3 linked regions of the Tunturibacter gelidoferens genome follow. The main gene of each other region encodes a partner of the protein of the gene in region 3 in a complex. Links are inferred from orthologs where the notes say so. Each region holds a gene or a part of one and is shown on either strand. Other genes may lie near its edges.

Region 1 (3,026 bases), 540 kb from region 3 along the record:
ATCATGGAGGCAGAGGGCATAGAGTTCACGATTTCATCAGGTCGATCTGGTCGACGTTCAGCGTTTCACGCGTGCGGAAGATGGCGATGATGATGGCAAGGCCGACGGCGGCCTCGGCTGCGGCGACGACCATCACGAAGAAGACGAAGATCTGACCGGAGAGCTGATGCCACATGTGCGCGAAGGCGACGAAGGTGAGGTTGACGGCGTTGAGCATAAGCTCAATCGACATGAAGATAGTGATGAGGTTGCGTTTGATGAGGAAGGCCGCGACGCCGACCGAGAAGAGTATGGCAGCGAGGATGAGATAAGCGGCGATGGGCACCTGTGGGAGCATCTCTACTGCTCCTTTCGCGCGAGCACGACGGCTCCGAGGATGGCTACCAGGATGAGGATGGAGGTGACTTCGAAGGGAAGCAGCAGCTTGGTGAAGAGAATGGTGCTGATCTCGGAGATATTGCTGGTGACGTGGTTGAGATAGCCGCCGATGTTGGTGTAGCCGAGCGCCTTGCGCTCCGACAGGAAGACGAAGCTGAGCAGGCAGAAGATGGCTGCGGCGCCGGGAAAGCCGACGAGGTAGGCGGCGCGGCTGCCTGTAGTTCGCTCCTCTTCGCCGGCGTTCAAAAGCATGATGACGAAGACGAAGAAGACCATGATGGCGCCGGAGTAGACGATGACCTGGGATGCGGCGAGGAACTCGGCTCCGAGCGACCAGTAAAGGACGGCCAGCGACATCATGACGACGACCAGCGACAGTGCGCTGTTGATGGGATGGCGCTGCAGGAGGAGGTTGAGCGCTCCCGCTACGGCCAGCCCGCCAAAGATGAGAAAGAGTGCCAGTTGCATGATGTTCCGTCAGGTCCTTTGTGAGTCGCTTGAGACGCTTGAAACAGGGCAGAGGCCGATTTCGAAGAACTGGGCTATCTGCTGATTGTAAAACACCTTGTTGCGTATTCCGTGGAGCTAACTCCGTAAGGCAATGACAAGACTCGTGACGATGATGTTGGCCATGGCGAGCGGCAGGAGAAACTTCCAGCCGAAGCTCATGAGCTGGTCATAACGGAAGCGGGGCAGTGTGCCGCGGACCCAGATAAAGAGAAGCAGGAAGGCCAGAACTTTGAGTACGAACCAGAGGATTGGAAAGATGGCCGATAGGATAGGGCCGCCGAAGTCCGCTGGGAGGAGATGGCCGAGGGGGCTGGAGGCTCCGCCGAAGAAGAGCAGCGAAGCAACGCAGCTTACGGTGATCATGTTCGCGTACTCAGCCATGAAAAACATGGCGAACTTCATGGAGCTGTACTCGGTGTGATAGCCGGCGACGAGTTCGGATTCTGCTTCGGGAAGGTCGAAGGGCGCGCGGTTGGTCTCAGCGTAAGCGGCCATGATGTAGATGAAGAACCCAACGAACTGGAATCCACCAAAGAAGTTCCAGGAGAGCAGGCCGTGAGCGCCCTGGCTGTTGACGATGTCGCGGAGGCTGAGAGATTGTGCGCGGAGAACAACGCCGACGAGCGATAGGCCAAGGGCGAGTTCGTAGCTGATCATCTGCGAGGTGGCGCGGAGGCTGCCCAGCAAGGCGAACTTGTTATTCGACGACCAGCCGGAGAGCGCGATGCCGTAGACCCCGATCGAGGTGATGCCTAGAATGACGAGGAGGCCGATGTTGAGGTCAGCGATGTTGAACATCTCGACGCCAACACCATTGACATTGACGGTCTGCATTCCGCCGAATGGGACGACCGCGATGGAAATAAGCGCACAGGCCAACGCGATGATAGGTGCAAGGATGAAGAGAGGGCGTTCGGCGGCGATAGGCAGGAGGTCTTCCTTGAGGAAGAGTTTGATTCCGTCGGCGAGCGGCTGCATCAGTCCGAAGGGTCCGACGCGAGAAGGTCCCCAACGGTTCTGGATGCGACCCAGAACCTTGCGCTCGAGTAGCACCGTGTAGGCGACCGACATCAGCGTGATGACGAGGACGACCACGACCTTAAGGATGCTGAGCAGCAGGAACGTCTGAAATGGGCTGAGGTGGCTCACGGCGGTGGGTTGGGCTCCTGTAGTTGTTTCGAGTCTGCTGTTGAGTCTACTTAGTCGGCTGCGGGCTGGATCTGCGTGAGGCCGGTTGGAGGACGGAGGCTCTCGTTGTGCTGCAGATCGGAGAGCATGGCGGAGTAGCGACCCAGGGTGCCCGAGGTAAACAGTGTATCGTTCGCCGGCAGGACGAGGTCGCGGCGGTTGCCGATTTGAACGAGGTCGTGGGTAGCTACGGCAGGCTGCAGATGCTGATCATTGCCGCTGAGCAGCTGAAGTCGCAGCAGGTTGTAGCCGGGGACTAGGCGCTGGATCTCATCGAGAATGGCGAACGGATCGAAGGGGCTGAGTTTCGGCTCCATGTTGTTTGCGGCAAGCCATACGGCATGACGGTCGGCCTCGCCGGACTGTGCGCCGCGGGACTGGCCCATGTCGGCGCGAGTGCCTTTGCCGAAGGGAATGAGGGCTTGCATATTTGCGCCCATCTTGTCGGCGATACGAACGATCATCTCGAAGTCGGTGCGGACTCCGGCACGGTCACCAGCCTTGTTGACGAGCTGGAGGTCGCCGTAGCTGTTGGTGACGGAGCCGGATTTTTCGTAGAGATTCGCGGCCGGGAGGATCACGTCCGCGAGGGCTGCCGTCTCGGTGAGGAACATGTCCTGCACGACTACGAATGTGTCTTTGAGAGATAAGGGATCGATTCCGTAACGGGAGACGGGGTTGGAACCGACGACATACAGAGCGGAGAGTTCGCCGCGTTCTGCTGCTTCGAAGATCTCAAGCATGTCGAGACCCGGGGTGGTTGGAGTGTTGTATTCGGCGAAGGTAGTGTTCCCTGCGAGCGGAGTGTAGCCGGGTAGCAGGTCGGGCAGCAGGCCCATGTCGGCGGCTCCGCGAGAGTTGACGTAGTCGGAGATCAGCGCGAACTTGCGGTTGGGCAGAGTCTTGCCGAATGCGAGCAGGCGCTGCAGATCGCCGCCGCGGAACTCCGA
Region 2 (3,070 bases), 540 kb from region 3 along the record:
GACACTTGCCAGCCGCAATCTTAGAGTCGAAGATGGCCATGCACAGTTACCCCTACATTTGGAACTACCTTCCACTCGTGCTTCAGATTCTGGTCGCGCTCGGACTTGCTGTGGGCATGGTCGGCGCCTCGTTTCTCATCGGAAAACACAAAAACTCACGCACCAAGGCCGGAGCCTACGAGTGCGGCATGGACCCGGTGGGCGACGCTCGAGGCCGCTTTACCGTGCGTTTCTACATGGTCGCGATGCTCTTTATCCTGTTCGATGTCGAAGCCGTCTTCATGCTTCCCTGGGCCGTGATCTTCCGCCGTCTCCCAGCCATCACCGGCTCGCGCATGTTCGGATTCTACGAGATGCTCGTCTATCTCGGCTTCGTCGCCGTCGGCCTCTTTTATGTGTGGAAAAAGGGCATCCTGAACTGGGCGAACGATAAAGGGGACCTCTAATGTACGATCCAGCCTCTGCGATTAAAGGCAAACAGGCTGTCTTCGAGGCGCATCCTGAAAACGCTGCGGTCAAGGCCTTGGCCGACCTCGCGACAGATGCCAAATATGACCGCGCTGAGCTGACCATCACGGTGGCTCGAGAGAACATCATCACAGCAGCCAAAGCCGCTCAGCAGGCCGGATACAACTTCCTTGAAGATGTCACTGCAGTGGATTGGTACCCGTCTGAGCCACGCTTCCAGATCACCTATCACATCCTCTCGCTCAAGTTGAAGGAGCGTCTGCGCCTCGCGGTTCGTCTCGACGGAGACGATGCCGCGCTCGACAGCATTACTTCGGTCTGGCCCTCCGCCAACTTCTACGAACGCGAAGTCTTCGACCTCTTCGGCGTCCACTTCGGCGGTCATCCCAACCTTCGCCGAATCATGATGCCGGAAGACTGGAACGGGCATCCATTACGCAAGGACTACCCCGTGGAGGGCTACCGCTAATGACTCCCCCTGTTGAAGAACTTACCGGAGTGGCGGCTATCAATCCGGGCATAGATGATTTAATCGCCAACTCAGCACGAAATCGACAGAACCCTCCGTCCGGCGACCAGACCATGATCATCAACATGGGTCCGCAGCATCCCTCGACCCACGGTGTGCTTCGGCTGGTCATCGAGGTCGACGGTGAAACCATCGTAGGGCTGGCTCCGGATATCGGCTATCTTCACACCGGTATCGAGAAGACCTGCGAGGCCAAGTTCTACCAGCAGGTCGTTCCCATGACCGACCGCATCGACTATCTCTGTCCCATGACCAACAACCTCGCCTACTGCCTTGCGGTAGAGAAGTTGCTGGGCCTTGAGATTCCCGAGCGCGCGCAGTATCTCCGTGTCCTCTTCAACGAGCTCACCCGCATCCAATCGCACCTGGTCTGGCTCGGCACCCACGCCATGGACATCGGCGCACTCACTGTCTTCCTCTACTGCTTCCGCGAGCGCGAAGATCTGCTGCGCATCTTCGAGGCGGTAGCCGGCCAGCGCATGATGACCAGCTACGTTCGCGTCGGCGGCCTTAGCCTCGAACCACCGCGGGATATCTACGACAAGATCCGCACCTTCCTCAAAAACTTTCCTGCCCACGTTGAGGAGTACGAAGGCCTGCTGCAGACCAACCCCATCTGGATGAACCGCCTGAAAGGCGTGGGGTACCTTTCAGCCGAGGATGCGATCGCACTAGGCGTTACCGGGCCGCCACTGCGTGCCTCGGGGGTCGACTTCGATGTCCGCCGCGACATGCCGTACTCCGGCTACGAGAAGTTCCAGTTCAACGTGCCGGTCTCTGATGTCGGCGACGTGTGGGCGCGCTACATCGTTCGCATGCAGGAGTTCCGCGAGTCGGTCAAGATCTGCCTGCAGGCGCTCGATGGTCTTCCCGAGGGAAGCATCGTCGCGGACGCACCGAAGATCATCCTGCCAAATCGCGAGCAGATGAAGACCCAGATGGAGTCCCTCATCCATCACTTCAAGATTGTGACGGAAGGCTTTGGCGTTCCAGCAGGTGAGGCGACCAGCTCCGTCGAAGCGCCGCACGGCATGATGAACTACTACGTCGTCTCCGACGGCACCGCCAAACCCTACCGCGTCCACATGCGCAATCCGGGATTTGCCACACTGCAGGCACTCGAAACCATGTGCAAAGGCCGTCTCCTCGCCGATGTCGTCGCCGTCATCGGGTCGATCGATATCGTTCTGGGCGAGATCGACCGCTAACCTCTGATGCTCGAAGCACGCCTCAGAGCTGAACTTTGGACCTCGTGGGCCTCACTGATCCGCTCTTACGCGGCCGCCCACGGAATGAATAGCAGGCATCATGCGGTAGTTGAAGTGGGAGCAGAAGAGATTACACTTCGTGTGGCCAGCCGATGGCTTCGCTTCACGCACGAGACGATGGAATCAAGTGATGGAAGCCGCTCTACCTTCACCATGCAGGAAGATGGAACGGTCAAATTGAACGGTATCGCCGAAGAGATGGACCTTGCCGCCGAGAGGCTGGCGCGGGAGATGATGCAGAGTGAGTGAAATAGCCAATACGATCTTTTCGCCAGAGACGGCCGCACGCTTCGACCATCTCGTCACCATCTACCCGCTCAAGCGGTCGGCGCTTGTGCCCATGCTGCTCTACGCACAGGATGAGATCGGTTATATCTCTGATGCTGTCATCGCCGAGATCGCGGAGCGCATCGACCTTCTGGAGTTGGACGTACGCAACGTGCTTTCGTATTACTCCATGCTGCGCACCAGGCCCGCCGGAAAGTACAACGTGCAGGTCTGCACCAATATCTCCTGCATGCTGCGTGGCGGCTACGAGATCCTCGACCACTGCAAGCATAAGCTGGGCATTGGCCATAAAGGCACGACCCCGGACGGCGTCTTCTCACTGGAAGAAGTCGAGTGCATCGGCGCCTGCTGCTGGGCTCCAGCCATTCAGATCAACTATGATTTCCACGACGACCTCACCACAGAGAAAGTCGACGTTCTCTTCCAGATTTATCGCGACGGCCAGGGAAAGGACGTGAAGTAGATGCCATCACTCGTCTCGCACCCCGATGAGGTAAAAGTTGTTTCCCGCCGCTTC
Region 3 (2,941 bases):
GACGCCGTGGAAGGCTGAGAATCTCTGGCGGCTCTTTATTGCGACGGCGAATTATCTGGACCGCAGCGTGGATGAGGAGCGGTTAGGTGCTCAGGAGGAGAGCGAGCTGGTGCATCGTGTGGTGGCGCTGCTGCCTGGCCAGAAAGCCGGGGTGCTGGAGTACCTGGAGGGCTTTCCGGAGCGCTACGTACTGACCCGGACTCCAGAGCAGGTACGAACGCACTTCAAGATGGCGACGGGTTTCGCGAGCGACCCGGTACAGCTTGATTTTCGGTATGCGACTACAGTGAGCGAGCTGACGCTGGTGACGCGCGACCGGCCACAGCTGTTTGCGACGATGGCCGGAGTGCTCGCGGCGTGGGGAATGAATATCGTAACGGCGGATGCGTTTTCGAATCGGCAGGGCGTGGTCGTGGATACGTTCCGGTTTACGGACAGCTTTCGGACGCTGGAGATGAATGCCTCCGAGCACGAGGCGTTCGTGAAGAGCGTGCACGATGTGATGACGGGGGCTGTGTCGGTTGAGAAGCTGCTGAGCGGGCGGCGGAGAGGGAGGCGAAAGGCGCCGCTGATGGTGGTGGAGACCCGGGTGGAGTTCGACGATGAGGCTTCGTCGCACAGTACGCTGCTGGAGGTGGTGGCTCAGGATACGACTGGACTGTTGAGAGCGTTGAGCCTGACGCTGGCGGCACAGGGTTGCAATATCGAGGTAGCGCTGGTGGATACGGAAGGGGAGACGGCTATCGACGTTTTTTACCTGACGCGAAGTGGGGCAAAGCTGGACGATGAGGAAGAACAGAAGCTGCGGGAGGCTCTGCTGCGGGCCATGGAGGAGAACGCGCGCTAGGTTTTGGAAATGGTTCACGCTTCCGATGCCTGATCTCGGTCTAAGCAACCTGGCGAGGGATGAAGCGCATCTCAACCGCGACCTTGAATTTGCTCGCCGGTAGGCCAATCGAAAGCGCGGAATAAAGCTATGCGGCGCTTGTATGGAGTTTTATATTAGAGACATGAGCACAGCTACCAGCGACAACACAAGTAACGGCCGCCCGACAGCCACTCCGCAAAGGACTGATCGCTACCTCTTCGGCAACCTAGAGAGCTCCGGCAAGAACCACGAGAAGGTAACCGAGGTGAGCTGGGGAGACGAGCAGCCAGAGGGGATTGTGCTGGCTTCGATGGACGCAGCGATCAACTGGGTGCGCAAGAACTCTATCTGGCCGATGACCTTTGGACTGGCGTGCTGCGCGATCGAGATGATGTCGATGGGCGGGTCGCGGTACGACATTGCGCGGTTCGGGGCGGAGGTGTTTCGACCGTCGCCACGGCAGAGCGACCTGATGATTATTGCGGGGCGGGTTTCGCAGAAGATGGCGCCCGTGATTCGACGGCTATACGAACAGATGCCGGAGCCAAAGTGGGTGATCTCGATGGGGGCGTGTGCGACCTCGGGTGGGGTTTTCAATAACTACGCTCTGCTTCAGGGTGTCAACCAGATCATTCCGGTGGATGTGTACGTTCCCGGGTGTCCTCCACGGCCAGAGCAGCTGCTGTACGCCATCACGCTTTTGCAGGAAAAGATCCAGCAGGAACGCGGATCTATGCGAAAAACGCTGAATTTGAGTTAATGCATCAACAAAAGTGCAGTTACTGGATGGGTTCGCCCTTCCCAGCCAAAGACCGTTTTTACCTTTCTCGCTGGTAACCTATTGAAAATAGTGTCATCGAAGAGTATTTTTTTACCGGATGCATTAGCAACTGAAGTAAGCTGTAGAGAATCGAACCAACAAAACGACCCCGTAGATGATATGAAGGCTCGTAAAAACGCAACACTTTGAGTGGAGGAACTCGAATGGTTTATCGCCCGTTTCGTAGTACACGCCGGTACTTACTGGCTGCATGTGCAGTCGGCCTCGGAGTTGCCAGTGTCAGTGCACAGACTCCCAGCACAGCCGCCCCGGTGGGGCCGAACCCTTCGCGCGTCGACGTATTTATGGGGTACTCCTACTTTGGGGCTCACGGTCAGGTAAAGCCGGCGGGTATCAATTACTCGTCAATTGACACGGGCGCGATGGGCAGCGGCGCGTACTACTTCAACAAGTACGTTGGTGGCGAGATCATCTTCGCGGCGCATCCGGACGGTCATAACGACGGGTTGTACACGGCATCTGCTGGACCAATCTTCCGTGCTCCGATGCAGAACTTCACGCTGTTTGCGCATGGTTTGGCGGGTGGTGCTCGACTTGGTGGACCGAACCAGTCAAATCCATTTATCTATCACGAACCCTACCAGTGGGGCCCGACCCTTACGGTTGGCGGCGGTATGGACTACGATCTTCCCTTCTTGAACAACAGATTCTCTCTGCGGCTGTTCCAGGTTGACTATCGCTACGTTCATGCGAACTACGGTCCACCAGTGCCGATTCCGACTAGCGGTGTGCTAGGTGGCCGAGCGAACCTGAGCGGAGCTGAAGTGAGCACGGGCATCGTGGCTCATTTTGGCCATATCATTCCTCCTCCGCCGGTGACCTACTCCTGCGCGGTCTCTCCTGCGACGGTCTTCCCTGGCGATCCCATTACGGTCACCGGAACGCCTCTGAATCTAAACCCCAAGAAGACGGCGACCTACAGCTGGACTGCTGATGGCGGTACGATCTCGGGAACCTCGACGACAGCCAACATCGATACGAAGTCTGCGAATCCCGGCACCTACACGGTGAAGGGCCATGTGACCGAGGGTCCCAAACCCGGCGAGATGGCGGACTGCTCGGCCAGTTATACGGTGAAGGCGTTTGAGCCGCCGACCTTGAGCTGCTCGGCCAATCCTTCGACGGTTGCCCCGGGAGACTCCTCAACGATTACAGCGAGCGGGGTAAGCCCACAGAATCGTCCTCTGACGTATAGCTACAGCTCGTCGGCTGGAACTGTCTCAGGGAACGGC

What was found. The genes of interacting proteins can lie anywhere in the genome.
Region 1: the proteins of RBB81_RS14390 (region 3) and nuoH are in contact, whole or in part, in a crystal structure (PDB 6Y11), measured with the Thermus thermophilus proteins. The link is inferred for Tunturibacter gelidoferens from one-to-one orthologs. Residues at the interface, in WP_096411117.1 of Thermus thermophilus: Arg16, Glu17, Gly18, Leu24, Leu27, Val28, Trp30, Gly31, Arg32, Asn34, Ser35, Trp37, Thr54, Asp55, Ala56, Asp59, Ala61, Arg62, Phe63, Gly64, Glu66, Val67, Phe68, Arg69, Ala70, Ser71, Arg73, Gln74, Ala75, Asp76; in WP_096411122.1 of Thermus thermophilus: Arg36, Val44, Arg45, Met46, Gly47, Pro48, Asn49, Arg50, Val51, Leu57, Gln58, Ala61, Asp62, Ile64, Lys65, Ile67, Phe68, Lys69, Glu70, Ile72, Val74, Glu223, Ala224, Glu225, His233, Thr234, Glu235, Tyr236, Ser237, Trp241.
Region 2: the proteins of RBB81_RS14390 (region 3) and nuoD are in contact, whole or in part, in a cryo-EM structure (PDB 6KHJ), measured with the Thermosynechococcus vestitus proteins. The link is inferred for Tunturibacter gelidoferens from one-to-one orthologs. Residues at the interface, in WP_011056552.1 of Thermosynechococcus vestitus: Leu46, Met47, Tyr48, Thr50, Ala51, Cys52, Phe54, Ile55, Glu56, Ala58, Ala59, Ile61, Gly62, Ser63, Arg64, Phe65, Asn76, Pro78, Thr89, Thr91, Lys93, Met94, Ala97, Leu101, Met123, Phe124, Ser126, Asp127, Ser128, Tyr129; in WP_011057128.1 of Thermosynechococcus vestitus: Pro17, His18, His19, Pro20, Ser21, Met22, Val25, Arg27, Met29, Thr31, Ile38, Asp39, Cys40, Glu41, Pro42, Val43, Ile44, Gly45, Tyr46, Leu47, His48, Arg49, Gly50, Met51, Lys53, Ile54, Asn57, Arg58, Pro65, Tyr66.

The regions. Positions count from the first base shown.
Region 1 is NZ_CP132938.1:2,701,367-2,704,392, forward strand. What follows is about bases 1-2,955. They hold nuoH (NADH-quinone oxidoreductase subunit NuoH), read right to left. Parts: upstream 2,038-2,955; coding sequence 964-2,037; downstream 1-963. Other genes in these bases: nuoL (NADH-quinone oxidoreductase subunit L), read right to left, coding at 1-20; nuoK (NADH-quinone oxidoreductase subunit NuoK), read right to left, coding at 26-337; RBB81_RS12060 (NADH-quinone oxidoreductase subunit J family protein), read right to left, coding at 340-846; RBB81_RS12070 (molybdopterin-dependent oxidoreductase), read right to left, coding at 2,088-2,955. Also shown: more of RBB81_RS12070, read right to left, coding at 2,956-3,026. UniProt on the Escherichia coli protein: NDH-1 shuttles electrons from NADH, via FMN and iron-sulfur (Fe-S) centers, to quinones in the respiratory chain. The immediate electron acceptor for the enzyme in this species is believed to be ubiquinone.
Region 2 is NZ_CP132938.1:2,707,123-2,710,192, reverse strand. What follows is about bases 72-3,070. They hold nuoD (NADH dehydrogenase (quinone) subunit D), read left to right. Parts: upstream 72-936; coding sequence 937-2,205; downstream 2,206-3,070. Other genes in these bases: nuoF (NADH-quinone oxidoreductase subunit NuoF), read left to right, coding at 3,017-3,070; nuoE (NADH-quinone oxidoreductase subunit NuoE), read left to right, coding at 2,507-3,016; RBB81_RS12085 (transcriptional regulator), read left to right, coding at 2,290-2,514; RBB81_RS12095 (NADH-quinone oxidoreductase subunit C), read left to right, coding at 446-937; RBB81_RS12100 (NADH-quinone oxidoreductase subunit A), read left to right, coding at 72-446. Also shown: more of RBB81_RS12100, read left to right, coding at 39-71.
Region 3 is NZ_CP132938.1:3,245,656-3,248,596, forward strand. What follows is about bases 11-2,880. They hold RBB81_RS14390 (NADH-quinone oxidoreductase subunit B), read left to right. Parts: upstream 11-1,133; coding sequence 1,134-1,628; downstream 1,629-2,880. Other genes in these bases: glnD ([protein-PII] uridylyltransferase), read left to right, coding at 11-847; RBB81_RS14395 (OmpA family protein), read left to right, coding at 1,853-2,880. Also shown: more of glnD, read left to right, coding at 1-10; more of RBB81_RS14395, read left to right, coding at 2,881-2,941. UniProt on the Escherichia coli protein: NDH-1 shuttles electrons from NADH, via FMN and iron-sulfur (Fe-S) centers, to quinones in the respiratory chain. The immediate electron acceptor for the enzyme in this species is ubiquinone.